Regions from separate parts of the Pseudoalteromonas sp. Isolate3 genome, predicted to be linked through region 3. Evidence: predicted binding sites of a transcription regulator. Region 3 holds the regulator's gene; each other region holds the start of a gene.
The links. The regulator LexA, encoded in region 3, represses DNA repair genes until DNA is damaged. The targets are predictions, from matches to a motif close to TACTGTATNNNNATACAGTA.

Region 1 (10,085 bases), on a different contig from region 3:
GGTTGCGGGAGCCGGATTTGAACCGACGACCTTCGGGTTATGAGCCCGACGAGCTACCAGGCTGCTCCATCCCGCGCCTGTAATCTCTAAGTAACGTTAACATGTTAACCATGCCTTGTTCCGAAGAGAGCGCTATAATATAGCAATTAAATTAGAAATCAAGCGTTATAATTGAAATAGAGCCTCAACCGAACAAAAAGCACACAAAACTACACTAAAATCCGCGCTGATGAGGACTAATCATTTTTTGCCATTCCCAATCAGGGTGCCCCATGACGATAAAGTCTGGATTCTCGGTACTTTCACGTTGATTATAAGTGAGTGGGTTAAATTCAGCATCCGTAATACATCCTCCGGCTTCTTCAACAATCACTTGCGAAGCGCCGGTATCCCACTCACCTGTTGGCCCTATTCGTAAAAAACAATCGGCTTTACCTTCTGCTATGATACAAGCTTTTAGTGAACATGAGCCTAATGCCACAGTCGCAAACTGAGTATTTAGATACTGGCTTACAGCTTCAATTTTTTGTCTGCGGCTTACAGCTAAGGTTAAATTATCGGGTGTTGCTACTGAAATTTGCTGATCTTGGCCATTTTCACGTTTAAATGCACCATTTTGGTAACTTGCAAAATAAGTTATTTGTTTCGCTGGCCAATGAATAACGCCAAGAACTGGACGATTATTTTCAACTAAAGCGATATTTACTGCAAAATCACCACTTTCGAGAATAAACTCACCCGTACCATCCATTGGATCAAGTAACCAATAACGATGCCAATCTTTTCTGTCTGCAAGTGCTGGAATGGGTGTTTCTTCTGACATAATTGGAATATCAGGTGCTATAGCCTTTAAACCTGCCATTAATACATCGTTAGATGCTAAATCGGCCTTGGTGACCGGAGTATGATCTGACTTTTGCTCAGCACCAATATCATCCTGCTGATAAATTGCCATAATGGCATCGCCCGCTTGCTCAGCTAACCGAATGCACGGTTCTAAAAAATCATTCATTGCCCGCTCCCGACTCTAAGTACTTTGTTAATAATAGCAAAGCTGCGACACTTCGTGCTTCAGTAAAGTCTTCTTGTTGCAATAATGATTGCCAATCACTCATTGGCCATTTCACCACAACAAGCGGTTCTGGCTCATCACCAGGCAAGGTTTCAGGGTAAAGATCTTCGGCATACAAAATATGCATAGTGGCATTAAAGTAACTAGGTGCCATACTGACTTTTTTAAGTTCAGCGAAATGCTTAGCACCAAAGCCAACCTCTTCTTTGAGCTCGCGGTCGGCAGCTTGCTCAGGTGTTTCACCTGGGTCAATTAAACCTTTTGGAAAACCCAACTGATAATCATTGGTACCCGCACAATACTCTCGCACTAATAACAGTTCGTTATCGGCCGTTACAGGTACAATCATAACGGCACCTCTGCCACCGCCACGAATTCTTTCGTATTGCCTTTGCTCGTCATTTGAGAACTTCAATTCGAGAGATTCAACAGTAAATAATCGGCTTTTAGCGACAACTTCATTAGACAAAATTTGCGGTGGTGTAGGATGCTTTTTCTGTGTCATTGGCATTAATTTGCTATCATGGCAGTTATGCTCATCATAAATCTTTTAAAGTGAATTGCCTATGTTAAATTGGTCAAAAATCGATACTGTGTTGTTAGATATGGATGGCACCCTACTCGATTTGCATTTTGATAATTACTTTTGGCTTACTGTTATTCCCGAGCAATATGCGCATAAACATAAAATCAGTTTAGACGAAGCAAAAGCTGACATTTTGCACCGTTATCAACAAGTTCACGGACAAATTAATTGGTACTGCTTAGATTATTGGCAACAGCAACTTGACTTACCAATTATGGCGTTAAAACGTGACATTCAACATTTAATCAGAATTCGTGAAGATGTTCCGCCATTTCTAACGGAACTAAGAAAAGCAGGCAAGCAATTGATCATGCTCACTAACGCACACCCAGATTGTGCCATGTTAAAGTTTGAACTAACTGCGATTGATAACTACTTAGATGGCGTGATCTCAACTCACCAATATGGCGTGAGTAAAGAGCATCAACCATTATGGCAACAAGTACACCAAGAATGGCAGTTTGATAAGGAACGGACTTTATTTGTGGATGACAGCCCGGCAGTACTCGATGCGGCAAAAGAGTTTGGTATTGGTCATATTCTTGCGGTTGCCAACCCAGATAGTCAGCAACCGCACAAGCAGTTCGATGGCTTTTTATCGACCATCGATTTTCGAGAGTTTATGCCCGTTATAAAATGAGCATAAACACGTTTATTTAGGGTAACGCTGCTCTAAGCCTTGGTATACAAGCTTTGCGAAATCCGCGTGCTCTGTATCTAGGCTTTTTACAACTTCAACTAGGTGCTCATTATCTTCTTGACCGTTCCACACTTTGATATAACTACCGTCTTTGTAGCCATGATCTTGGCGGAAAAAATTCAAAGTGTTTTTACCTACGTAACCACGGTATAAATCGTCGATATCCATACCGATTTGTGCCATACAACCAGCAAATGCAGCAGCATTAAAGCTCTTTTCAGCGACAGCTGAAGCAGCTAATAATTCGAGTGTTTGTTTAAAGTCATCAGCTTGAACTGGCGCACTTAACTCTGCTTCAAGTTGTGCTGCTAACTGCTCATAGCTGGTTTCACCATCGATACGTAAAGATAAACCGAAATGGAAAATATCAACTAACTCTAAAATAACTTGTTCAGTATCTGGAGTTTGTTTCTTCCACCACTTCCAACCATAGTGATCAAGCATTTCAGCACACTCAACCCAAATTGCACGATACCATTCAAAACCTTGGCTAAACCATTGCTCATGTACTTTGGTATTCATCGCATTTTGCATCTCGAGCATGACAACGAGTTTTTGTAAATTAGCAGACATTTTTTATCCCAACTTGCATTTTTTATTTGCCTATATATTACAGTAAAGATGAAATAAATACCGCAACAATCAGGTCATCTTTGCAGTTGATAAAAATAACCGAGGAAGCCCATGTTTAAATCTCTACTTATTAGCGCACTGTTTGTGCTATCAAGCCAAGTTGTTGCTGCAACTGCCTCTAATATTGCCGAATCTGCAGAGCAAGTCAGTCCATTATTACCAGGATTAGCGGTGCCAAATGTTGAATTAAAAGACCAATACGGCAAAACCGTCTCATTAAGTGAGCGCTTTAAAGAAAAAACCACAGTGCTGATTGTTTATCGTGGTGGCTGGTGTCCATATTGTTCAAAACAATTGGCCAGCGTACAAAAAATAGAGAAAGAATTAGCTAATTTAGATGCGCAATTAATTGCCGTTTCGCCAGACAGCCCTGAAAAACTTGCTGAAACAAAAATTACAGCTCCTAGCTATCAATTGCTTTCTGACGACAGCCTCACTTTGGCGCAAACGTTAGGTTTAGCATTTTACTTAGATGACAAAACAGCAAAGATTTACCGCAATAAGCTTGGGGTTAACTTTGTGTCGCTAGATGGTGAAGCGAAAGTAGCGTTACCAGTACCTGCAGTGTTTGTAATCGACACAAATGGGTTAGTTCATTTTCAATATGCTAACCCAAATTACAAAGTACGTTTAACAGAGGATTTATTACTAGCAGCTGTTAAATCAGTGAGCGAACAATAAATTAGCAAGGGATAAGCAGAACATGCTTCTGCTTATCGGCCTTGTGTAAATTCTTGCCAAGATTCAATTAAATCAACAAAGTCTTCAAAGCCGCAGCCACTGCACAGGCCTTCTTCTTCAAGCATTAAATCATCATCTTGGTAGGCAACTAAGTCTTCATTATCTTGATGTAATGCATGTGCTTCGAATAATGCTTCGTCTTTACTTAAGATCAAATCAATTTCTTGACCTTGTAAGGTTAAAGGCTCATGGCAGCTGTTAACCGCAGCGATCAAAGCTTGCACCATCGCTATTTTTTCTTTACCAACTTCTTCGTTTAGCCAACGGCCTATGATGGCATGTTCAGAAGAAATTTTAATGCGTAAACCGCTAATAGGGTCGCGGATAAATTGATATTCCATGGAGGGTACTCATAATACATTATCTGCTAATTATACCGTTTGCAGCTAAACGTGGCGAGTTTTGCAACCTTAAAACAACACGAGCGCCTAAGTGGCGCTCGTGTTTGTGCTATTTAAATAGCTAGAGTCGCGATTTGAAGCGTGCAGCATCAATAATCGCCCATAGGTATACGATTGGCAGTAAAATAAAACCAACTGCCACATAAATTAGTGCACCACTAATAACCCATGCTAAAAAGAATGCAATAGCCGCCATTAAACGACCTTGTACCAATTGCCCTAAACCAGGAAAAAAGATATTACATATTGCTGCGATTACATTACCGCCAGAACCTTGCTCTGCCATACTAACCTCTATAGTTTTTAATGATTATACTTTTAGTAAACATACTTTATGCCAACTTATTATGGCTTACAAATCAAAGCGTTAAAAAATAGCGTTTTTTTGATTTTAGTTCTTTTTGCTAAAAATCGGTCAAATTCACAATTTTTATTTACAATTTTAATGACTTGCCAAAATAGCTGTTTATAAAAACAGTATTTTATTTAGCCTTGCATAAACACCTGTTATACTCCACTCATTATAGATTGAAAAGGCGTAACGATGGACGTTTCTGAATTACTCGATGGCTTAAATGACAAACAACGGGATGCAGTCGCAGCCCCATTGCAAAACATGCTAGTACTTGCAGGTGCGGGTTCTGGTAAAACTCGAGTACTTGTTCATCGCATCGCATGGCTTATGCAAGTTGAGCAAGCTTCTGCATATAGTATCTTTGCGGTAACGTTCACTAACAAAGCCGCGAAAGAAATGCGCACCCGTGTAGAAGAAACGTTAAAAGCACCGGTTGGTGGTATGTGGATTGGTACTTTCCATGGCTTATCTCATCGTATTTTGCGCGCCCATCACCGTGAAGCGAACTTGCCTGAAAGCTTTCAAATCTTAGATTCTGATGATCAACAACGTATGATCAAACGCTTGCTTAAAGCGATGAACATCGATGACAAAAAGTGGCCTGCAAAACAGTTTGGCTGGTATATCAGTGCGAAAAAAGATGAAGGCCTACGTCCTAAAGACATTCAAGCCTACGATATTAACGAGCAAATGATGTTGAAAGTCTATGCTGCGTATCAAGAGGCTTGTGACCGCGCTGGTTTAGTCGACTTTGCAGAAATACTGCTACGCTGCTACGAAGTACTTAAGAATCATCCGACACTTTTACGTCACTATCAACAGCGTTTTGCCCACATGCTGGTAGACGAGTTTCAGGATACCAATACTATTCAATATGCTTGGTTAAAATTACTCGCGGGTAATACGAATAGTATTATGATCGTAGGTGATGATGACCAAAGTATTTATGGCTGGCGTGGCGCAAAAATTGAGAATATCAAACGCTTTTTAACTGACTTCGAAGCCGAAACCATTCGCCTTGAACAAAATTACCGCTCAACAGCAACCATTTTGAAAGCGTCAAATGCGCTGATCAAAAACAATGCTGAACGCATGGGCAAAAGCCTTTGGACAGACGGCAATGATGGTGAGCCTATTTCTGTTTATGCCGCTTTTAATGAATTAGACGAAGCACGCTTTGTTAGCAGCAAGCTACGTAGCTGGCTAAATGCAGGTAATGCATTACAAGACGCCGCCATTTTATACCGTAACAACGCGCAATCTCGTGTACTCGAGGAAGCAATGTTGCAAGAAGGCTTAAAATACCGCATATACGGTGGTATGCGCTTCTTCGAACGCCAAGAGATCAAAGATGCACTTTCGTATTTACGTTTAGTCGGTAACCGCCAAGATGATGCCGCTTTCGAGCGTGTTATTAACACCCCAGCACGCGGCATTGGTGATAAAACGTTAAGCCACATTCGTGATTGCGCGCGGAATGAGTCACTGCCGCTTTGGTATGCCGCAAAAGCAATTGTAGAGCAGCAGCACTTATCTGGCCGTGCAGCAAGTGCAGTCACTAAGTTCTTAGAACTTGTTGAACATATCGAAGATAAAATCAGCGATCTGACCTTAGAAGAGCAAGCTAAATACGCCATTCAAACTTCTGGGTTAATGGCTATGTATCAAGCTGAAAAAGGTGAAAAAGGCCGTGCTCGCGTAGAAAACTTAGAAGAGCTTATTAGTGCGTGTGGCCAATATGAACTACCGGAAGATGAAGAATTCAGCTCGCCACTACAGGGCTTTTTGGCTTATACCTCACTAGAATCAGGCGAGGGCCAAGCCGATGAGCACGAAGACGCGGTTCAAATGATGACCCTGCACTCAGCAAAAGGCTTAGAGTTCCCGCTGGTATTTATGGTCGGTGTTGAAGAAGGCATGTTCCCGTCACAGCAAAGTAATGAAGAATCTGGCCGTTTAGAAGAAGAACGCCGCTTGTGCTATGTAGGTATGACTCGCGCAATGGAAAAACTATACATTAGCCACGCGGAAAGTCGCCGTTTATACGGACAAGAAAAATACCATAGTCCATCACGCTTTTTACGTGAAATGCCTGAAGACTGTATCGAAGAAATTCGTATTAAAACCCAGGTCTCAAGGCCACCTGCGGCAGGTCGCTTTAGTCCATCAGTGACGCATGCAGCATTTGAAGATAGCGGCTTTAACTTAGGACAACGTGTATTGCACGCCAAGTTTGGTGCAGGGACCGTACTCAATTACGAGGGTAGCGGCGCACAGTCACGTATTCAAGTGAACTTTGATGACTTAGGCAGCAAATGGCTTGTAACACAGTATGCAAGACTTCAAGCCTTATAATGAGTATATAACAGCACTGTGTAACGAGCTGGTGATTGCAAAGCATCGCCAGCTTGTCATAGTGCAAGGAAGCGAAACTTGGTGCTATCAGTTTGCTAGCCAACTAGCGCTTAAAAATAGCTATGTTTTCAGCAGTAGCTCACAATTAGTGAGTAGTGAGTTTCCAAAACATGCTCACCAAATTCTTGGCCAAGAGTTTCAGCACGCAATTTTTGATGGTTTTAGCGGCTTATATGTCGATAAACTAGCAGCGCTTGCAGGTACCGTAAAAGCAGGTGGTGTACTGATATTATTACTGCCCAATGACAGTCATTGGCAAGACCCTGCACTAAGGAGTATTACCTCCTATGGCGAAGAGATTACACACAGTTTTTTTAATCAGCGTTTTTTCGCCAAGCTAAAGTTGCAGCCACATTATTTAACTCAGCATTCTCTCCCAGCTTACCAGCCGGTATCACCAGCAACTGCTGAGATAAACTATCAGCAACAACAGCTATGTGTAGAGCAAATAATTAAAACCGCGACAGGGCGCACTAATCGACCTTTAGTTATTAGTGCAGATCGAGGTCGTGGTAAGTCAGCCGCTTTAGGGCTTGCAGCAGCAAATCTTCAAGATAAGAAAATCCTTATTTGTGCAACACAAGCTAAAGCCGTACAAACAAGCTTTAAACATTTAGCCGCTAAGCTTGGTATCAGCAAAGAGCAAAACTGTAAACAACTAGCTAACCTCAGCTATGTTGCGCCAGATACACTGTTAAACGAAAAACCAGACTGTGATCTGCTATTTGTCGATGAAGCTGCCGCTATTCCTGTACCAATGTTATTGCAGATCCTGAAAAATTACCCACGAATCGTATTTGCTAGCACTATGATTGGTTATGAAGGGAATGGGCGTGGTTATACGTTACGCTTTTTACATTATTTACGTGGCCAATTTAAATCACTAAAGACAATCACTTTGGGCGAGCCAATTCGTTTTGCCAACCATGACCCGCTAGAAAATATCATACGTGAACTATTACTACTCGATGCAAAGTACCTAGACACGCAAAGTAGTGAAGCATACGAATTTGAAAATATAAGCAAAGAACAACTTATTGATAATGAGCAGCTACTTAGCCAAATTATGGCGCTATTGGCGTTGGCTCATTACCAAACCACGGTAAACGACTTACGGCAATTGCTTGATGCCCCTGAGTTACAGCTATCTATCTGTAAACAAGAAAATGCGTTAAAAGCCGTTTGCTTAATTGCTATTGAGGGTGGCTTAACAGCAGAAATCGCAGAGCAAGTAATAAAAGGAAAGCGTCGACCACATGGTCATTTAATGGCGCAAACTCTGACTCAATTGAGCCGAAATACAGAAGATTTGTGTAAACGCTCAGCGAGAGTGGTAAGAATAGCGGTCGCACCAGAGTCCCATCAACAAGGTATAGGTTCAGCCCTATTAAACTTTTGTGAGAACCAATTAAAAGATTGTAGTTATTTCGGAGCCAGCTTTGGGGCAAACGCTGCTTTAGTTAAGTTTTGGCAAAGTAATGGCTTTAATGTTGTTAAACTTGGATTTAGTCACGATAAAGCGACCGCGGAACATGCTGCCTTAGTGATGAAAGCTTTAGATGAGCAAAGCAAAGATAGAGCTGCACAATTCATTGAAGAATTTAAACAAGACCTCTCTTTGCAACTACTCAGCCATTTTAGCTCACTTCCTTGGCAGCTTATTATGGAACTATTTAAAGGCCACCCTAGAAGTGACTGTCCTGAAGGCTTAAATGAAAGAGCAGAACGGCTCTTAACAAGCGATATTAACCACTTTCAAGTACAGCCATTGCTATGGCAAATGATTTGGTGCACACCAATTAGTCTAAATTTATTAGATGAAAATACAAAATTCATCCTAATTCGACTAGTATTACAGCAAACCTCTGTAAATAGCTTGATCGAAGAAGCCGGTTTTACAGGTAAAAAAGACTTAGACTTAAAGTTCAAAACCGCAGTGCAAGGTTGGTATGCTCACTATAAATCTCTTCAAAATAACAGCCATTAAGTGTTTCTGTATATATACCTTACTGCTATCTCAGTTCGCTTTCGCTGAGCTTAAACAACCAACTATTAAACTTGGCATGTCTACAGCACTGACTGGACCTGCTAAGCAAATAGGCGAACAACTAGCGCTTGGCAGTAATATTTACTTCAATAAAATCAACAAAGAAAACGGTATTAATGGGCAAAGTATCGATCTAATATTAGCTGATGATGGCTATGAGCCAAAAAATGCCGTAGTGAATACCCGCGAGTTTTTATTTGACCAAAAGATCCATGCAATTTTTGGCTCAATGGGAACACCGACAGCCCATGCAATTAAACCCCTGCTAGATAGGCACCGCATTCCATTTCTAATGCCATTTACGGGCGCTGACTTTTTACATAACAGTTCAATGCCAAATGTATTCAACCTCCGTGCCAGCTACCAAGATGAAGCGATTGAGCAAATTAACTATTTAATCAAAGAGCAAAAGCATGAAAAAATTGGGCTAATGATCCAGGCTGATGAATTTGGTTATATGGTTGAGAGCAACCTGGTTAACGCACTAAAAATACATGGAATTAAGCCAGTAGAAGTTGCTCGATTTAAGCGTAATAGTCAGGATATCTCTAAGGCATTAACTCTGTTAAAGGAAAGTAATGCAACCGCAATTTGTTTAGTTGGCACCTACGAGCCTCTCGCTGAATTTATTAATGCAGCAAACAAACAAGGCTTCAACCCTGACTATACTTCTGTGTCTTTCGTTTCCAGTCATGATTTATACAAGCGTGTCAAACAACCCGCCAACATTATGGTCACCGAAGTGGTTCCCGACCCAAATAACTGTAAAAACTCTTGGTGTAAGCAGTTTATTGAAGATATCGAGCCATATCACACTAGTGCAAATAGAATTATTTTTGAAGGTTATTTGAATGCCGTTGCATTGGTTAGCGCTGCCAAGAAATGTCCAACACCATTAAACAATCAATGCTTACTTACCGAATTAAATCGTTTGTTTACTGACACGTCTGATTTCGCTGATTTATTTAACACCCACTCCGCAGGAAATAACAAAAAAATCTACCGCTCATATTTTAAAAGTAATTAGGTTAAACTACGACTAAAATACAATAATGTTCTATGCTATAGAGACTTAACAAGGCTTTGAGGGAAATATGGATCTGATTAATTTTCGAGTTGGGCAAAAGACCATTTC
Region 2 (10,085 bases), on a different contig from region 3:
TTTTTTAGCTTCTTTAAATAGAGGAGGCTTAACTGTTTGCGAGATAAATTCACCGAATAGCTAAAGCCTCCCACTTGGGAGGCTTTTTTGTTTGCGCACTGTTTTGGAATGAGGAAACCAACATGAGCATTGATACATTAAATGCGTTACGACACGATATTAATGAAATAGATTCCGACTTACTTGTCTTACTGGCAAAAAGACGTCGTATCAGCCACAGCGTGGTTGAGTACAAGATAGCCAATAACAAACCAATTCGCGATGAGGCTCGCGAACAAGCATTACTCGAAAAGCTCATTAGTTATGGAAAATCATTAGGCCTTGATGCGTACTACATTAATAACGTGTTCCAAACCATTCTTGAAGATTCTGTTCTAAACCAACAAGCGATGTTGCAAAAAAACCTTAACCCAGAAGCCATGAGCGAAAGTCATCGTGTTGCTTATTTGGGTGGTCAAGGTTCATACAGTCAATTAGCCTGTCATAAATATTTCAGCCGCCGCCCGGGTAAAGTAATTGAAATGGGTTGCTCTAGCTTTGACCAAATCACAGGTAAAGTAGAAAGTGGCCAAGCTGATTTTGGTTTATTACCTATTGAAAACACCAGTTCTGGTAGTATCAATGAAGTATTCGATTTATTACAGCACGCTCAAGTATCAATTGTTGGTGAAGTGACGCACAGCGTTGAACACTGTTTATTAGCGATGCCTGGTACTGAGTTATCTCATATCAATAAAATATTTGCTCACCCACAGCCTTTTGCTCAATGTAGCCGTTTCATTCAGGGCTTAGGTGACATTCAACATGAAACCTGTGATTCAACTTTCCATGCATTGCAATCAGCAGTTGAAACCGCAAACAGTGCCGCTATCGGCTCTGCACAAGCAGGGAAAAACGTCGGTTTAGAAGTGGTTAAATCAGGCTTGGCCAATCAAAGTGAAAACCATAGCCGCTTCATTGTAGTAGCCCGTAAACCTCTTCAAGTGTCGAAACAAATCCCAACCAAAACGAGTTTAATTATGGCCACCAAGCAACAAGCGGGTTCGTTAGCTGACGCCTTAATGATTTTTAAACATCACAAAATTAACCTTGTAAAACTAGAGTCACGTCCAGTACCTGGAAACCCTTGGGAAGAAGTGTTTTATGTAGATCTCGAAGCAAACCTTGATGACTTACATGTTAAACAGGCACTAGAAGAGCTAAAAGAACATACTCAGTACACCCGTGTACTTGGTTGTTATCAAAGTGAGTCTTTGCAAGCTGTAAGTGTTTAACTGACGATCATTACTGATTAATGAAAGGAGCCGCTTGGCTCCTTTTTCGTATAATTTCATCTTAGATACTTGCACCCACAGCCCCGTCTAAGCATAATCTTGAAAACAATTTCAAATTGGATCATTCATGAATTGGTTAGCAGAATTAGCAACTAAAAGAACACCTTGGTTATTATTAGCATTTATTTCACTAGCGTTTGAAGTCACTGCGTTGTTTTTTCAATACAGCATGGGACTTGAACCATGTATTATGTGTATTTATCAACGTACCGCTGTTTTAGGCTTACTTGCAGCAGGTGTGATTGGAGCGATTAACCCGCAAAATATGGTTGTTCGCCTTGTTGCATTTGCTACTTGGGGTATCTCTGCAATCTGGGGTTACTTTATTGCTAAAGAACACATTGCAATGCAAAACAATACCGACCCTTTTGCATTTAGCTGCGCATTTGAGCCTAATTTCCCAAGCTTTATGCCACTGCATGAATGGATCCCTAGCTTTTTTGCAGCCACTGGCGATTGCGGCAATATTGATTGGCAATTTGCATCAATGAGTATGCCTGCATGGATGGAGATTATTTTCGCTGCGTTTTCAATAGTCTTTGTAGCCGTTTTATTTAGCCGTTTAGTAACTAAAAAGTCGTTATAATGATTTATTTTTTTACTAGTCAAATCCCTGCTTTAAAAACTTTTAAAGTAAGGCAGCGCCAGCAAATAATTGCACTTGCTCTGGCTCATTTAAGCCCAAGTAAAAAGGTTATTTTATCGGTGTGTAAGCTTGCCTTTCTTGCGCCATTATTTTTAGGTTTAGCCTACTTTGAAGGCTGGATGCTGTTACCTTGGTTATTATTAGCAGGCTTAAGTTACCCACTTATCACAACACCTATCGAAAATTTGTTCGCACTAGCGCATTTAGACAAAGCTATCAATGAATTTAAACAGGGCGAATAACGCCCTGTTTAGGGCGTGTTGACCTTTGTGGATTAAAGTTTGTTCGCTCTAGGGGCAATTTAATCGCGGCGCGAGATTTGTAACCTAGTGGACTAAGTAAAAATCGAGCAAAGCTACCGCGTTCTGCCCACGCCCTTTAGCTTCATCTATTTAAGTAATAAAAAGATAATCGCCCCTAGGAAGAACCCAAAAGGCAGCGCGTGTTTGGTATGGATGCTGCGTTATCGCCTATTTATGTTGAACAACCACACGACATAGGCTCTGCCTTGCTTAAATACCAAACATACTGCTGCAAAATCAATCACAATAGGTCAACACGCCCTAGTCTTTTAAAGCGTAATTTTCCCCTCAAGTTTAGCAAATACCTTATCGCCTATTCCTTTTACTTCTTTTAATTGCTCTACCGACTTAAACGGACCTTGCTTATTGCGATGCTCAACAATCGCTTTAGCTTTAGACTCACCAATACCCGGTAATTGAGTAAGTTGATCGATGCTAGCTTTGTTAATACTGAGCTTTTGCATTTTAACTTGTGTTGCTTCGGTTGGTTTTACGGCGAATGCCGGTGTTGTAAGCAGTAACGCAATACTCGTGGCAAGTAAAAGACTTGATAGTAATTTCATAATTTCCTCCGTGATGTCCATCTTGGACAGGTAGTTAGCTATTACCCAACACTCACTCCATCGCTTGTGTTTAACTTTGGGTAACAATATAAATAAAGCTAATGCCCCTATTATTGTCAAATTTGTTCCATAAAAAATTTCTTTAGATACTTGCAAAGTAAGGCCCGAAGCATTACTGTATATAAAAACAGTAATCAAAGTGGCGATTTTACGCTGCAAATGCCACGCTTAAATGCAGGAGAAATCATGGCTGTTGTTGTTAAATATGTTGTAGAAAGAAACGGAGTCGAGCGCATGACGTTTACTACTAAGAAAGAAGCTGATGCGTATGACAAAATGCTCGACATTGCTGAGTCATTAGAATTAATGCTTGAAAAAGTTGATGTACCATTAAGCGAGCAACAAATTGAATCACTAGCGCTTGAAATGGCAAAAGAAAAAGACCAATTTATGGCTGTACTTAAAGGTGCAAAAGAGGTTCCTGCGAAGCCTAAAAAAGCAAAATCAGACGATAACGTTGCAGATATAAAAGAAAAAGCTGCAAGCTAAGCATTGGTTATAAAATTAAAAAAGGGCAACAAATGTTGCCCTTTTTTGTGCTTACTCAAAACTAAAGTGATGACTCAACTTCATCAAATAAATCTGTAATTTCTTTTTTCGGCTCAGTCGTCATTAGGCTCACAACAATAATGGCAATCGTTGATAAAATAAAGCCAGGGACAATCTCATAAATAATTGCACTTAGCGATTGGCCATCGATCTTAATTGGCGCGTAAATCCAAAACAGTACTGTTGCAGCACCGACAACCATACCACTGATAGCGCCTTGTAAGTTCATGCGCTTCCAGTAAAGGCTAAGTAGTACTAATGGACCAAATGCAGCACCGAAACCAGCCCATGCATTACTTACTAAATCCAAAATAGAGCTATCGCGGTCATACGCTAGGTAAATAGCAAACAGAGCAACCAAGATAACACTAATACGACCGACTAATACTAGCTCTTTTTGAGAAGCACTTCGGTTTAAATAAATCTTATAGAAGTCTTCTGTTAGAGAGCTTGAACACACTAGTAATTGCGATGAGATGGTACTCATAATCGCAGCTAAAATAGCAGCCAATAAGAAACCTGCAATTAGAGGATGGAAGATAAGTTCAGACAGTACCAAGAAAATAGTTTCTTTATCATCAATTGGCATTTGGTTTTCAAGCATATAAGCAGCACCAAATAAACCTGTTAACACAGCACCAATTGCTGAAAGTGTCATCCACGACATCCCCACACGTCGCATAGTTGGCATATCTTTAACTGAACGCACAGACATAAAACGAACAATAATATGCGGCTGTCCAAAATAACCAAGACCCCATGCCATTGCAGAGATAATAGCAATCGTCGAACCACCAGCAAACCAGTCCATCATATTAAGTGCATGAATTTCAGTTTCTTTTGGTGAGCTTAACAATAAATCATAGCGTGCATTGGCGAGTGTATCCATGAATGGTTGATCAAGCATAGTATATGTCGCAATTGGTACTGCAAGCAGCGAGATAAACATGATACAGCCTTGAACAAAGTCTGTAAGGCTTACTGCTAAGAAGCCACCAAACAAGGTATATAACACTACAACGCCAGTTGTGATATACAGACCCATTTCATAGCTCATATTAAATGAGTTTTCGAATAACTTACCACCCGCGACAACACCTGATGAAGTATACAAGGTGAAGAAAACAATGATTACTATCGCAGAAATAACACGCAGTATATTTTTATTATCATCAAAGCGGTTTGCGAAATAATCTGGAATGGTGATTGAGTCATTCGCTTTCTCAGTATAAACACGTAAACGAGGCGCTACCAAGAAATAGTTAGCCCAAGCACCGAGTACTAGACCTATAGCAATCCAAACTTTGCTTAAGCCGAACAGATACATTGCACCTGGTAAGCCCATTAGCAGCCAACCACTCATATCTGATGCACCTGCTGAAAGCGCAGCAACACTTGGTGATAAATTACGACCACCTAGCATATAACCTGATACATCGTCTGTGGATTGCTTATAAGCGTATAGCCCAATCCCCAACATTACGATGAAGTACAATGCTAACGAAATTATCATTCCTGTTTCCAAATTAGCCTCCAATAATTGTTTAATGTTGGCTTTTAATCCGAATAATGACTCGCAAGTTACTTAATTTTAAGACATTATTGGGGTAAAAACCGATATCACTCATGACTATAACATGCTTCTACCCTACAACTCCAATCAAGCCGTTCAGTGGCAGGTTTACAATTACAACCTTTTCATAACAAAAATGTGATATTTAATCGCTAGTTATAGAATTTCATTACAATTTATCCTAGTCTTAGGATCACAGAAAATCAGTATTTATCCTCAAAAATGAATATTTAATTAATGCTATTTTAGGCACGATGACTTATATTGCTCATGGATAAATGAATTAACCGAAGTGGACTTGCTAGGACTATGTATTTTTACGCTGCACGCCAACCTATTTTAGATAAGGAAAAGAAACTTGTCGGCTACGAACTCTTGTTTAGGGATGGCGTAGATAACGTTTTTCCTGATATTGACGGTGATGAAGCGACATCTCGACTCATTGAAGGTAGTCAGTTCAATTTTGGTTTAGAAGATTTAACGGATAACAAACCAGCCTACATTAATTTCACTTTAGAGACACTCCAAAAAGGCTACCCACTTTTACTGGGTAAAGAGCAAGTAGTTGTCGAAATTCTTGAAACGATTCAACCGGGTAAACGTTTACTAGCAATGGTTCAAGATTTAAAAGAGCGCGGATATACGCTTGCCCTTGATGATTACATACACCAACCTGTTTGGCGCCATTTTTATCCGTATATCGATATTATCAAAATTGACTTTTTAACCTGTGATAAAGAGTCTATTGAATCCGTCGTTGAGGCAATCAAACCTCACCCGCACATCAAGTTACTCGCCGAGAAAGTTGAAACATACGAAAAATACCAACTTGCTTTGGACATGGGGTTTAGCTATTTTCAAGGCTTTTTCTTTTCAAAGCCTGAAATGGTGCAAAGTAAAACTTTACCACCTTCTGAGATGGCTCTTGCCGAGCTTTTATACGAAACCTCAAGTATTGATTTAAATCTCAGAAAAATCACCGAGGTATTTGAACGAGACGTTAACTTATCTTACAAGTTGTTACGCTATTCAAACTCAGCAGCTTTCAAACGCAGAGCTGAAATTAGCACGATAAAACAAGCGCTGATTGTTTTAGGCAGTGAAGAAATCAAACGTTTCTTATCACTTTTATTTGCTGCACAAGTTGCGGCAGATAAACCTGCAGAGCTGATACGTTTATCACTAACCCGCGCCCGTTTTGCTGAGTTATTAGCAATAAGCCATGGCAAGTTACGTGATACGGGTATGGCATTTTTAACCGGTATGATGTCGTTAATGGACGCTATCCTCGATGAAGATATGCCAAGCGTAATGGGTAAACTTCCTCTTACAAATGAAATCAAAGGTGCTTTGCTTCATGGTGAAGGATTACTAGCGACTTATTTACGCTTAGTAAAATTTTATGAACAAGCTGAGTGGGATAAAGCAAAGGATATTCAAGAAGAACTCGGTCTTAAACCCGAAGAAGTACCTGATGCTTACCACGATGCATTAAGCTGGTCTAATGAACAAATGGGTGTATTTGGAGATTAACTTCCCCCATATAAACATAAAAATGCCAGCAATTGCTGGCATTTTTATTGGTTTGATTTTTTAGGTTAGAGATTTTCTAGGAAATCTTCATCAAAATCATCGGGTTCTTTTTCTACTGGTGGATTACCATCATGTAGCTCATATAATTGACGCTGGAAGTAGATATCCTTCATAAAAATGTAAGGGTCTAACGACTCATTTAATAAGCTCTCTTGCGGCATCAACGAGGCACGTGCTTCAACGGCTTTTAGCGCAAATACCAGAATAGTTTGTGGTGTGGTTAGGGTAATTTCAGGTAGAACGAAGTTATCTACCACATCACCAGTTAGATTTCGTGCTGTACTTGGCCCCATACCTGGGATCATTAAATAAGCACCATCACCGACCCCCCATACACCTAGGGTTTGACCAAAATCTTCATCGACAATTTCTAAACCAAGCGATGAGGCTACATCAAATAAGCCAAGTAGACCTACCGTAGAGTTCACTAGAAAGCGCGCTAAACTAATACCCATATTACCTGGTTTACCCTGCAGACCAGCATTGACCATATCTGTCGGCGCTGTAATGTTATCAGTAAAATTAACAATACTGCGTCTAACAGGGGTTGGTGTCACTGTGACATAACCGACGGCTGCTGGACGAAGAATATAGGCATCAAGCACGTCCATATTAAAATCATACATAGGACGGTTAAACGACTGTAATGGGTCTCGCTCATCCACTTTTTCTTCAGGTATCTGTGCGCATCCTGCAAGTACTAAAAAAAAGATAAAAAATATACTGTGCCTAAACATCGGCTATCCTTACGGTATTAACTCATTAATTAGCAGTGAATATTCTTTAACGTTTGCACGCTCTAAGACATCCGACTTGCCTTCCAACTCGCCGCTTGAAGTTACCACAGTTGCATCTTTTGATAAACGCGCAGTTAAAATAATTTTATCGACACTAGATAGATTCAGACCTTCAACCATCGCATTAGTATCACTTAACATCACTGTTAACGGAAAACTATACTCTGTCATTTTAACTACAGCCAATGGCATTTGCGGGCCACTTGCCGCTTTAGCAAAAATAAACAATGTACCGTTTTGCGGCTGTGAATCGGCAAGTGCAGGGTCTAAATCAACTGTGATGCTAATTTCACTGCTTGTAGCCTCTGCTAATTCAGTCTTTTTGACTTGCTGATCATTACTTAAATGGGCATCGATTTCGGCAATACGCTCTGCAATCATGCTATAACGCGGGTCGCTTTGCTGCATACTTGCAAGCAATACTTCAAATGCTGTTTTAGCTTGAAGCCAATCTTTACGCTCATAAGCAATCAATGCTAATAATGAGATTGCATCAATATTAGTTGGCTCTGCTTTTAGCACTCTTGATAACATAGTCGCTGCTCGAGACATATTCGCATCACTGCCTTCCATTAGCAAAACTTGCGAGTAGCTGATCAGCACTTGTTTGTTATCAGGATTCATTTTAAGCACTTTATCAAATGACTGCATTGCCATATCAAATTCATTTAATGACATAGCAACACGGCCTAGTAGCATCCACGCCACTTCATCGTCACCACTTTGATCAAGCTTAGTACGCAGTGCTAAAGCAAAAGCTTGTAGCTCATTCGGTGTTAAAGGCTCACCTTCTTGCATAACGGCACGCTCACCGTATGACTTAAGATTAGCCATCGCGTCATGCCAGCCTTTAATTTGCTGCTGACTACCGGTATAACCATAAAAGATAGCTGTTAAAACAATCAAAAAGCCTGCGCCAGTAAGGGCAAAAATACGGTTATTACCTTTACTGTTCAACGCTTTTTCAGGCGACAACTCATTGAGTAAACGACGTTTTTGTTCGATAACTGACTCATCGTGCATTTGTGCATCAATACGTTGGTTATCGAGTTCAGTTTTAAGTTCATCTAAACGTTGATGATAAATTCGGATTAACTCCGAGTTTGCATTGTGATCAAGACGTTGAATACGCTCACGTTTAAAAAACGGTACGACAACAAATAGCAATGCAATCAGTGTGAGTAAAACAAAAGAAGCCCACATTAATGCCATCTAGCTTTGCTCCTGACGTTGATTTTGTTCAATTAATTTTGCAAGTAATGCTTCGTCTTGCTCTGTCCATGTTTGTTTCACTGATGCCTTGCGTTGGCGTAAAACAATAAAGCCAAAGCCAAGAACCACAATCAATACAGGCAATACCCACAATACCAAGGTTGCTGGTGTGACTGGTGGTTCGTAGTGTACGAAGTAACCATAACGGTCAATCATGTAATCAATGACTTCATCTTTGCTTTTGCCATCTTTTACCAGCGCTAACACCTTATCGCGTAAGTCTTTGGCTACAACCGCGTCTGAGTCAGCTATATTTTGGTTTTGACATTTTGGACAGCGCAGCTCTTTGGTTAGCTCACTAAAGCGAACGGCTTGTTCTTTATCATCAAATTGATACTTGTCTTGCTCTGCAAATGCTGTAAACGTGATAAACAAACTTACTAAAAAGATCACGAGTCTCATTACTGTAACTCCTGCATTAACGGTGCGAATTTAGCACGCCATACACGCGGATTAATATCACCTGTATGGTGCAGCAAAATAGTGCCTTGCTTATCGACTAAGAAGGTTTCTGGCGCACCAGAAACCCCTAAATCAAGAGCTAAAGTGCGCTTTAAATCTAAGATATTAAATTGATACGGGTCGCCGGCACGATTAAGCATGCTAGTTACGTCTTCACGTAGTGCGTTAATATCAAACTGACCATCGAAATCAGGGTCATAGCCTTGTTCATAGTATAAACCAACTATCTTAACGCCCTGCTCTCTAAGCTCAGTCAAGTAACCTAACTCAGCTAAACAAGTCGGACACCAAGTACCCCATACATTAAGTAGGTAAACTTCACCTTTTAAATCGGCGTCAGTCCAACGCTTTGACTCATCCATCAAATCTGGCAAGTTAAAAGTAGGCATAGCCTGCCCAATACGCCCTGTTTGTAACTCACGAGGATTAGCAAACAAACCTTGATATAAAAACACACACAGTAAAACGAACACCAATAAAGGCGCTAGTGAGATGAGTTTACGATTCATACTAAAGCCTCCTGCTTAGTCGACTTCTGGCGATAGCGTTTATCACCAAGCACTAAAAAGCCTGCCAGTGAAATCAAGATACCACCGAGCCACATCCAACGAACATAAGGTTTATGATAAATACGTAACGACCAAGCACCTTGGCTTAATTGCTCACCCAGTGCTAGGTATAAGTCTCGTGTAAAACCGGCATCAACAGCCGCTTCTGTCATAAATTGCATACCAATGTCGTAACGACGCTTTTCAGCATGTAAAACGGTCACTTTTTTATCGTTTTTCAGTACAGTGACGACACCTGCATGACCACTATAGTTTGCGCCACGAATTGTTTTAACACCGTCAAATCGGTACTGGTATTCATTTAAAGTCACGGTTTCGCCAGGCTTCATTGATACATCACGCTCAACTGAGTAAGCAGAAGTTAA
Region 3 (10,085 bases):
GGCTACTGCCAATAATTTCTACGCCTTCTCGCGTGAGTGCCTCGATATTAAGCTGCTGTGCAACTTGGTGGCTATGCTGTGCGTGTTGCCTAAAGTGCTGCAAGGTCAGGGCATGCTCAACATAGCCTGCTGCAAGTTGTTTCAATTGGTTGAGCTCGTTAATAGTTAAAGCGTCAAAGGCATGTTCATCTAAGCTATCAAAGGTTAAAACGCCAAGCAGTTCGCTGCTAGCTTTTGTGCTAAATAGCGGCACGCCCATGCAGGCATGAACTGGAAAGTCGCCATGCTGGCTTTCTAATAAGCCGTCATAGGGATCAGGGAGACCACAATCTTTGGCGAATTTAAGGGGCTCAGTACCACGGCATATTTCAAATAAGCGAGGATGCTCCATAATTTTAAAACGCCTTCCTAACGTATCGTCCGAGAGTCCTTGCTGGGCTACGGGCTTTAATACATCGCCTTGTTTTAATAATAAGGCGACTGCATCACATTCAACCCAATCATTAATGCAACTCAATAAATAGCTGAAATTGTGATCAACACTGCTTGCTTTCGTAAGGGCAAGTGCAACATCAAGAATTGATTTTTTGAGTGGCATGTCAATTTGACCTGAATATGTTTTTTTGATGCTTTTGATAGTGTGTCATTTTGACATTTTTATCAAGTATTTAATTTTAATGTGTTGATATTTATTGGTTTTTATTTTTGGCTCGAACTGTGCAATAGCTAAGGAAATTAAACGCTGAGAGCCCTAATGAAAGTCATTAACTTAACTGAACCTATGCCAAGTAGTATTAAATTTTATCAAATCAATCAGTGGCCGTTATGGGCATTAGCATTTAGGCCTTTTTTCTTGGCTGCTAGTGTTCTAGCTGTGTTTGCAATGAGTTACTGGTTATTAATTTTGGCGGGAGTTGCGCATTGGTATTTAGCATTGCCGGCAACCCTTTGGCATGCTCATGAAATGTTGTTTGGCTTTGCTGGCATAGTTGCTATGGGATTTTTGCTAACCGCTGCGCAAACATGGACAGGCGTCCCTAGTGTCAGTGGCATTAAGCTTTGTTTGCTCAGTGTTATCTGGCTTGCTGCAAGGCTTAGTTTTTTTATTGATATTGCTGGGGTCGAACAGCTAAACCTTTATATTGTAAGTATATTGCAGCTAGCATGGTGGCTGGCTGGGATTATTATTCTAGCTGACATGCTGATACAAGCGAAAAGTAACCACAACTATTTATTTATCGTTATCACATCTTTGCTTTGTGCGCTAAATATGATTTTTTTGAGCTTAGTTGTGCTTAATAAAATGTCGCTTGCGCTTAGTGTTGTTGATACTGGCGTGCTGATCATGACTCTTCTAGTTGGCGTTCTAGCTGGTCGAGTCGTGCCGTTTTTTACCGCGCGAGGTCTTAACTTGAGTGAGCAAGTTAGAACGCCAAAGCTTGATAAATTAGTTGTGTTTAGCTCATTTTTTGCCATTACATGGTTCTTTATGAGTCAGCTGTTTTTTAGTGCGATGAGCACTGGTTGGATTTTTGCTTGGCTTGCTAGTTTACATGCCACAAGGTGTGTTTTGTGGTGGCAAAGAGGGGTTTTAAAAGTACCTCTGCTTTGGTCATTGCACTTAGCTTATTGGGCTTTATCTGTGGGTTTAGGGCTCATTGCATTAAGTTTTTATAGTGCCAGTATTTTATTCAAAGACGCACTTCACCTGATCACTGTCGGCACCATTGGCTTGATGATAATTGCCATGATGGTGCGTGTATCTCATGGCCATACTGGCCGGGCACTGCAAGTCCCTACGTTTATTAGTATGGCATTCGTATTAATTGCTTTCGCTGCCATTGTACGCTCGGTACTTCCTCCTTTTTTAGGTCACCATCTTACATGGCAGTTAAGTGCTTTGTTGTGGGTTGTTGGCTTTAGCTTATTTTTATTTCATTGTGCGCCCATCTTAGTGAATCGTCGTGTTGATGGTCGCCGCGGTTAAACTCTCTAATAGGAAAAACTATGTTATCTAAAAAAACGATCCAGATTGTTAAAAGTACTTTGCCGTTGCTTGCAGAAGCAGGACCTCAAGTTACTGAGTATTTTTATGATCGTATGTTTAGCTACAATCCAGAGCTTAAAAATATTTTTAATATGACTCACCAGCAATCAGGTACTCAACAATTTGCGTTGTTTAATGCCTTGGCTGCCTATGCTGCAAATATTGATAATTTGGCAGTATTGAAAGGTACGCTTGCGCGTATTAACCATAAACACACCAGTTACCATATTTTGCCAGAACATTACCCTATTGTTGGTGGGCATTTGATTGCAACTTTAAAAGAGTTACTGCCTGAGCAATTTACGCCTGAGGTCGAGTATGCTTGGCGTGAAGCCTATTCCCTATTGGCTGATGTATGTATCAACGAGGAGATGGCGTTATATCAAAAAAACAAAAAGGCAACGGGCGGCTGGTTTGGTACCCGCACTTTCACCATTACAGAAAAACGTATGGAATCTGCGCAAATTTGTAGTTTTACATTAACGCCTACTGATGCAAAGCCTGTTGTAGCGTATTTACCGGGTCAATATTTAGGGATTAAAGTAAAGCCAGCGAAGAGTGATTTAACTCAAGTTAGGCAATACTCTTTATCGCAGCAAAGTAATGGCCGCAATTATCGCATTAGCGTGAAAAAAGAAGGTTTAGTGTCTAATTATTTACACAGTTTATGTGAGGGTGATGAAGTAGAAATTTATCCACCCGCAGGTGATTTTGTGCTTCGTGAAATTGATTCCCCTATTGTGCTAATTTCGGCGGGTGTTGGTCAAACTCCATTGATGGCGATGCTTGAAACATTATTGAACAATCAACATAGCAAGCCAATCCATTACTTGCATGCTTGTGATAGTCAAACGCAGTTTGCCTTTGATGAGTATTTACTAAAGCAACAGCAAGCACATGCGTTATTTAATTGTGTTTCTTGGTTTAAGGATGGCAAGGGAGGGGACTTTGCGGGCTTAATGGATGTAAATCACATTGCTGATAACTTACCAATTAGCGAGGCAGACTTTTACCTATGTGGTCCAATCGCATTTATGGCAATGATAAAAGAGCAGCTGCTAAGTTTAGGGGTTGCAAGTGAACGAATTCATTATGAGGTGTTTGGACCTCACCAAACGCTATAATGAAAAAAGGCGCAGCTTTTGCTGCGCCTTTTGTTAGTTTACTTCGCACTCTACATTAGGTAGTGGAATACGTAGCTCTTTTTTAGGGTAGTAAAGTAGGCATTGCTCACCTGATTTTTGTAAAACAAATTTCTCAGAAGGAATTGCATGAGCGCCCATAATAGGGAGGCCATCCGGCCCTTTGTTGGTGCCGTGATCAATCAATAGCTCTGAACTTTTAGTAAATACATTGTCGGCTAGTGTGACGATAGCACCACCTTTGGCGGATTGAATAGCCTGCTGTAACTCCGTAATCACACCTGGATTTACGCGAACAAGCGTAGCATCTTGCGGTTGCTCCGCTTGGGTACTTTTACAGCCCGCTAAGCTTGCCAGTAAAGTGCAGGTTAATAACAGTGTTTTATTCATTATTACCTTCCTTCGCTGGTAGCGGACGGGTTAAATCCATATTATTTTTGTAAAGCGGCTGCTTAATTGTAAGTGGTAGCCCTGTTTCTTGAATTGCTTGTGATGTAAAGCTTGGTTGCTTAGCACTTGAGGACTCCACCACAATTGGGCAGGTATTATTTTCAATGTGATAAAGCGCGGTTGCTAATAAGCTCTCTTCGCTATCACCTAGTTTGTGATCAAAGTCATCTGTAACCTCGCAGCCTTTTATGTCCGCATCAAACTGAGGTGAAGGAGTTGGTTTAAAACCGTCAGCATATTCCCCAAAGCCTTTATCATTAGCTCCAGAGAATTGGATAGTGTAGTAAGTGGTGGCGCAATTATGAGTGGGTGTAAAGCCATAAGGCTTGCCGCAGGTCGTATCACCAATAAGTATGACTTCTGCATCTATACCTTTTAAACCATTTATAAACGCTTCTGACGCAGAACAAGTTCCGGCTGTACTTAGTACATATACTTTAGATAAGTTGAGATCAGGAAGTCGGCTATTGGTTGTTTGAAATGTAGAGTAATCTATTTCACGGTCAATAAATGGGTAAGGAGCCTCTTGCGGCTGTTTGTCGTTTTGAATCGTTTGATAGTAATAGAAATCATCGGTATTAGCAGGACCCGCAACCATATATGCAAGCTGCGATGAAAGCGCTAATAAACCGCCGCCGTTATATCTAAAATCGATAACCAACTCATCAATATTATCAGCTTTGAACTTATTCACAGCACTTATCAGTTCAGGTTGAGCAATGCTGATAAAGCTATTAAATTGCATATACCCAACTTTTGTACCGTTCTCAGTTGTTAAGGTATCAACATTCTGAACGGGCGTTTGAGCAATATTACCGGCTACTAGAGTAAACGACTTTTCAGTACCATCATTACTGCGTACAACAAAGTTATGGGCGTCACCAGCCGTAGGTCTAAATAGCGCTTCATTTAAAATATCTACGCCTTGTTGGGTATTAGTGTCAATACTAACGTCGTCAACCATTAAAATAGTATCACCGCGTTGTAACCCTGCATTTGCAGCAGGTGAGTCATCCTCTAAATAGGCAACACGTAGCTCTCGTGGCGGAACATTACTGATAAATACCCAATTAATTCCATAACCAGAAACAACCCCAGATTGAGCTTCTTTAAAATACTCTTCAGTAGGTCTGCTAAAATGAAAGTTATCTTTAAAAGAACCCGAGTCCGTCGTTTCGAATGTTTTTAACTGGTCAAAATAAGCGGCGACAGAGCTGAAATTATCAGGATTATTGTCTTCTATTTCGTCGTACCAAAGGTAGGTTTCGTCACTCCATGAACGTAACCACATCTTCTCGGTAAACTCAGAGCCAGCATTATCTGGGTAAGGCTGATTATTGTTATAAGGATCATTGCCTGTTCGTGGAACGGCGCATTGATCTTTAAATTCACTTGATGGCTCAAAAACACCAGCGGTCCAAGTGGGTTCTGAACTTGTTGGTGGCGGGTTTGTTGTGTTGTTATTGCTCGAAGAGCCACCGCCGCCACCGCAGCCAGATAGAGACGCGCCTGAGACTGCTAAAAATATTGCTAAGGCGAGTTTATTATTGTTAAACATATTTGCTTCCTTTCCGATAGTATTTCTTAAAAATTAGCAATTACTGTATCTGAAAGCAATAAATTGTAGCGCCTCAAATGTAAATGAATGTGCTTTTAGTTATAAAGACTTACGGTTACTAATTTCAGCTACTTTGAGCTTCTGCCATGACTCAAATAGCTTACGTTGTTTGTTAGATATTTTTAAGCCATAGGTTTTTTGCATATAAAAGTAGGTATCGGCTATTTGCTTTCTTGCATAAATCGGTGGCTCAAATACACGTTGCTTAAAATCGATTTTTACTGGGCAAGCTCCATAACTGGCACTAGATGTTGCGACTATTCCGTAGCGAAAATTAGAACGGTCTGCATTGATCTCGCCAATAGCTGGAGCGAGGTTATTTATGTCGGCTTCCATTTGACGAAACTTTTCACTGACCTTAATGCAGTTTTTACGTCCGCCATCCTGCCAGCATTGTAATTGATGACCAAACTCCCACGCAGGTACTATATGCTCCCATTCTATTCTTTTTGCTCGAGCGTTTTCGTTTCCTGAGCGGGTAATGGCGTTTCTTGGAATATAACCACAAGCTTCAGGGTCTGGTACAAGCTTTTTACCTTGGCGCTTTATATCGCAGCCACAATATAAGCTTTTACTATTGCTTGGTAGATTCTTAATTAAGTGCTTTTTTGCACTGTAAAAGCTCGAAAATTGTTTAGCGGATACAGGGGAAGTAAAAATTAAACAAAGGGTTAAATATAGAAATAAACGCATATCCATCACATCAGTGAACTACAGGAGCAGCCATTTTAGAGCTACTATTCTAAAAAGGAAAAGTTTTTCAACTCAGCTATAGTTGTTAGGCCGTTTATTAGAGGAATTACAACTATGTTATTAGGTGCCTTTTCTGTGAGTTTAAATGTGAAAGATATTCATGCTTCAAAGCAGTTTTATGAAAAACTAGGCTTTAAAGAATTTGCCGGCGAAATCGAGCAGCATTGGTTAATTATGAAAAACGGCGAACATTTAATAGGTTTGTTTCAAGGCATGTTTGATAAAACCATGCTGACCTTTAATCCAGGCTGGGATCAAAATGCTGAGGCACTGGTAGAGTTTGCCACTTTTGAGCAATTAGCCGCGCATTTTCAGCAACAAGGGTTAGAAATACAAAAAGCCGGTGACGCGAGTTTTATTATCACCGACCCAGATGGCAACCCTATTTTGATTGACCAGCACGTTTAGCAGGCTTTTTACGTTTTAAACGAATGTTCTGTAGCAATAAAATAATCCCCGTAATACAAAACAGTACGCTGGTGGCCGAAAAGCTAATTAGAAGTGGGTTATTAAAGTTTTCGCGCTCATCATAATCCATGATGTGTAGCATCCAGAAAAAGTCGAAAATGCGCCATAGGGAGCTGCGCACTGTAATGACTTTACCGGTTTGGCTATCTAAATATAAGGTTGTTGTCAGCCAATCATCAAAACTCACTTGCCAAACATTGGCCTTGTGAGCCACTTCTCTTGGTCCTTTGGTTAACAGCTGTGCTTGCGTGATATTTGCGTTAATAAGTAAGTGAGTTCTCGCGTTTTCAATTATTTGTGCTTTATTCGGCGCAGGCATTTTATCACCTGTTCTGCCATCAAAATTAAAGGAGCCGCTCGGTGCCGTGACTTCTATGATTGGCGACTCTAAAAAGTGGCTGTACTTGATACTTTCAATTTGTTCAAATTGTGCCGTTATTTTATCGATAGAAGCAGAGTAGTCTGACACTAAGAAAGGGTTACTTAGACTGCGATTTGCTAGATGTTTTCCATGCACTTTTTCAAGCGGCAATGAACTCATTACAAGCCCACCTAATAGCCAAAAAAAGATCTGCAAAGCAAGTAAATAGCCTAGCCATTTATGCCCTTTACGAGCATATTTGAACATGCGTTTATTCATTACCACCCCGTTATTATTGTTGTATGGGCGCTATTTTAGGTTGTTTAGCTGTATTGCCAATGCGGCAAAATGTCGCATTAACTGTATTCTAGATTTGGTATATATACAAAACTGAGTTAAAGTTTCAGTCGATATCAATAGAGGATAAAAACGAGAGTATGTCGGAAATTCAATTTTTAAATGTAGATCTGGAGCTTGAATCAAAGCACGATATTAGTGCGCTTGTTGCTGATTTGAAGAAAAACGCTATGGTTTTACATTATGACCAAGATGAATACCGTCAACTTGCACGCATTGAAGCAACTGCAGATATCAGCTCTCCAGACAAAGCGATTAACCAGCTTTGCGAATTAATTGAATCTTGCTCGCGCAATGCATTAAAGCAGTGGTTATCTTGTTCAAAACGTACATTTGATTTAGGTTTTGAATCGGGTAACTCGCCAAAGTGCTTTAACCAACCCCTGCATGCAGATACCTTGTTACGTATCTCAGCAATTGGCGCAGGGATTGAAATTACTATTTATCCAGTCGAAAAGTAAACTGGATTTAGCGCTCTACGACTGCTGCGGTCATTCTTGATACGCAGCACAGCTCCCCAGCAGCATTGGTAATTTTGATATCCCAAACAGAGGTGCGCTTACCTAAATGAAGTGGTTTGGCCGTTGCCGTTAATGTCCCTTTTCGAGACGCTTTTATGTGGTTGGCATTAATCTCTTGACCAACAGCATAGAATTTATTGAAATCAATCACAAAGTTGGCTGCATAGCTTGCCACTGTTTCTGCTAACACAACGTTTGCTCCGCCATGAACCATGCCCATAGGGTTATGGTGTTCAGGAATTGCAGGCATGGTGGCCACTAAATAATCATCGCCAATTTCAGTCACCTCAATACCCATCGTTTTCATTAAAGTGCCTTGCCCGGTTACTCCTTGTTCCAAGTCTTTACATTGCTCCAGCGTGATTGGATGGTGCCAAATACTCATTGTGTTTCCTTAACATGCGAATTAAAGCTAATACCTTATGGCATCTTTCATTGCGGTTCAATGTTAGTTTTGTAGCAATATGATGGAGTTAATTTAAATTTGCGATTTTCAAATAACTGTATATACTCACAGTTAAATGTACTGTATGGAAAACCAGTTGTATGCGCCCATTAACTAAACGCCAATCGCAAATCTTAGAACTAATTAAAGTCTTTATTAAAGATACAGGCATGCCGCCAACACGCGCTGAAATAGCTCAAACATTGGGTTTTAAAAGTGCCAACGCCGCTGAAGAACATCTAAAAGCACTGGCAAAAAAAGGCATGATCAAAATGAAGCCTGGAGCGAGTCGTGGTATTCAGTTGATTGAAGAAGATGAACCTGAGCAGTTAGGTTTACCTTTGATTGGCCGTGTTGCAGCTGGTGAGCCAATTTTGGCTCAAGAGCATGTCGAAAGTCATTGCCAAGTTGACCCTACGTTATTTAAACCAGCCGCTGACTTTTTACTACGTGTAAATGGCATGAGTATGAAAGATATTGGTATTATGGACGGTGACTTGCTTGCAGTACATAGAACGCAAGTTGCTGAAAATGGACAAGTTGTTGTAGCTCGAGTTGATGAAGATGTAACTGTTAAGCGGCTAGAAAAAGCAGGTCGGAAAGTACTTTTACACGCTGAAAACGAAGAGTTCTCACCTATTGAGGTTGACCTTGAGCATGAATCTTTCAATATTGAAGGGTTAGCTGTAGGAGTCATTCGTAACGCTGACTGGATGTAGTTGTCCCTTATTTGGTGCGCTAAATTGACTCAATTTGGTGCGCCATTGTGTTTTTGCCACTTAATTAGGATTTGTGAATCCTTACTCTTTATTTAAAGCCTTATATGGCACAGTTTTCCTCTCTTTTTGTATATTCTTCGTAAACCACAACATTAAATAACGCGCTGATTATAGTTGTTATTTCTGCACCAAAATAAACATTTATTATCACTAAAACTTGCTTATTGGTCATTTTTTAACTAATTGGTTAAAGCAATGTATTAACACCTGATTAATAAAAAGACACAAAAATGTGCGAGGTGTTAGACAGGGGGCCAGTATCATAAGTGAGTTAAAATGATACGTAGTCGCTCTGAACAATAAAAAAAACGAATGGGCACCTTGCTGTATCGCCTTTTCGCTTTGCGTCTTGCAATAGCATCTAAAGGAGCCGTCACATGGGTAAACTGCGTTACGCCTTGTGGCTTATATTGGTTGCACTCCCAGAAATTGTATTGGCAAATAGTCAATACAATATGCGAAAAGGGGTGACTGATATAAGTAATAATGTTTATGAGTTACACATGACGATATTTATTATCTGTTGTGTAATCGGCATCATCGTATTTGCGGTGATGTTTTGGGCTTTAATACACCACCGTAAATCTAAAGGGGCCAAGCCTGCCCAATTTCATGAAAGTACAAAAGTTGAAATACTTTGGACTGCCATTCCATTTGTCATCTTAATAGCCATGGCTGTGCCTGCCACAAAAACTCTCATTGCTATGGAAGATGCCTCTAAAGCTGATATCACAATTAAAGTGACAGGCTCGCAATGGAAGTGGCATTACGAATATATGGGTGAAGATATAGCCTATTACTCAATCCTATCTACACAAAAAGATCAAATAGACAATCAGGCAGAAAAAACGGAGCATTATTTGCTTGAGGTAGATAAACCGCTAGTGCTTCCTATCAATAAAAAAGTCCGCTTTTTAATGACCTCAGACGATGTTATTCATTCGTGGTGGGTTCCTGATTTTGCAGTTAAAAAGGACGCAAACCCGGGATTTATCAATGAAGCGTGGACACGTATTAACGAACCAGGTGTTTACCGTGGTCAATGTGCAGAACTATGCGGTAAAGATCATGGTTTTATGCCTGTTGTGGTGAAAGCCTTACCTGAAGATGAATTTGCTAATTGGCTTGCAGATGCTAAGGAAGA

Region 1: a site for LexA is predicted at 4,594-4,613, ahead of uvrD (DNA helicase II). Genes of this name have one in related genera too.
Region 2: a site for LexA is predicted at 3,019-3,038, ahead of L1D46_RS04965 (YebG family protein). Genes of this name have one in related genera too.

The regions. Positions count from the first base shown of each region.
Region 1 covers NZ_JAKEVN010000107.1:3,691-13,775, forward strand. The annotation lists tRNA gene L1D46_RS16715 (tRNA-Met) at 1-76, opposite strand, end outside; gene cysQ (3'(2'),5'-bisphosphate nucleotidase CysQ) at 215-1,012, opposite strand; gene nudE (ADP compounds hydrolase NudE) at 1,005-1,577, opposite strand; gene yrfG (GMP/IMP nucleotidase) at 1,639-2,298, shown strand; gene L1D46_RS16735 (dUTP diphosphatase) at 2,311-2,931, opposite strand; gene L1D46_RS16740 (peroxiredoxin-like family protein) at 3,043-3,672, shown strand; gene L1D46_RS16745 (YacL family protein) at 3,705-4,073, opposite strand; gene L1D46_RS16750 (hypothetical protein) at 4,195-4,419, opposite strand; gene uvrD (DNA helicase II) at 4,678-6,843, shown strand; gene L1D46_RS16760 (GNAT family N-acetyltransferase) at 6,821-8,890, shown strand; gene L1D46_RS16765 (ABC transporter substrate-binding protein) at 8,853-9,977, shown strand; gene L1D46_RS16770 (CZB domain-containing protein) at 10,045-10,085, shown strand, end outside.
Region 2 covers NZ_JAKEVN010000014.1:197-10,281, forward strand. The annotation lists gene L1D46_RS04945 (chorismate mutase) at 123-1,274, shown strand; gene dsbB (disulfide bond formation protein DsbB) at 1,402-1,920, shown strand; gene L1D46_RS04955 (DUF6170 family protein) at 1,920-2,222, shown strand; gene L1D46_RS04960 (helix-hairpin-helix domain-containing protein) at 2,552-2,845, opposite strand; gene L1D46_RS04965 (YebG family protein) at 3,092-3,394, shown strand; gene putP (sodium/proline symporter PutP) at 3,456-4,967, opposite strand; gene L1D46_RS04975 (HDOD domain-containing protein) at 5,337-6,560, shown strand; gene L1D46_RS04980 (VacJ family lipoprotein) at 6,626-7,357, opposite strand; gene ccmI (c-type cytochrome biogenesis protein CcmI) at 7,367-8,629, opposite strand; gene L1D46_RS04990 (cytochrome c-type biogenesis protein) at 8,630-9,091, opposite strand; gene L1D46_RS04995 (DsbE family thiol:disulfide interchange protein) at 9,091-9,660, opposite strand; gene L1D46_RS05000 (heme lyase CcmF/NrfE family subunit) at 9,657-10,085, opposite strand, start outside.
Region 3 covers NZ_JAKEVN010000045.1:4,886-14,970, reverse strand. The annotation lists gene norR (nitric oxide reductase transcriptional regulator NorR) at 1-598, opposite strand, end outside; gene L1D46_RS10760 (NnrS family protein) at 755-1,987, shown strand; gene hmpA (NO-inducible flavohemoprotein) at 2,008-3,171, shown strand; gene L1D46_RS10750 (hypothetical protein) at 3,205-3,579, opposite strand; gene L1D46_RS10745 (S41 family peptidase) at 3,572-5,197, opposite strand; gene L1D46_RS10740 (endonuclease) at 5,297-5,956, opposite strand; gene L1D46_RS10735 (VOC family protein) at 6,065-6,418, shown strand; gene L1D46_RS10730 (hypothetical protein) at 6,393-7,118, opposite strand; gene L1D46_RS10725 (hypothetical protein) at 7,277-7,657, shown strand; gene L1D46_RS10720 (PaaI family thioesterase) at 7,665-8,102, opposite strand; gene lexA (transcriptional repressor LexA) at 8,264-8,881, shown strand; gene coxB (cytochrome c oxidase subunit II) at 9,319-10,085, shown strand, end outside.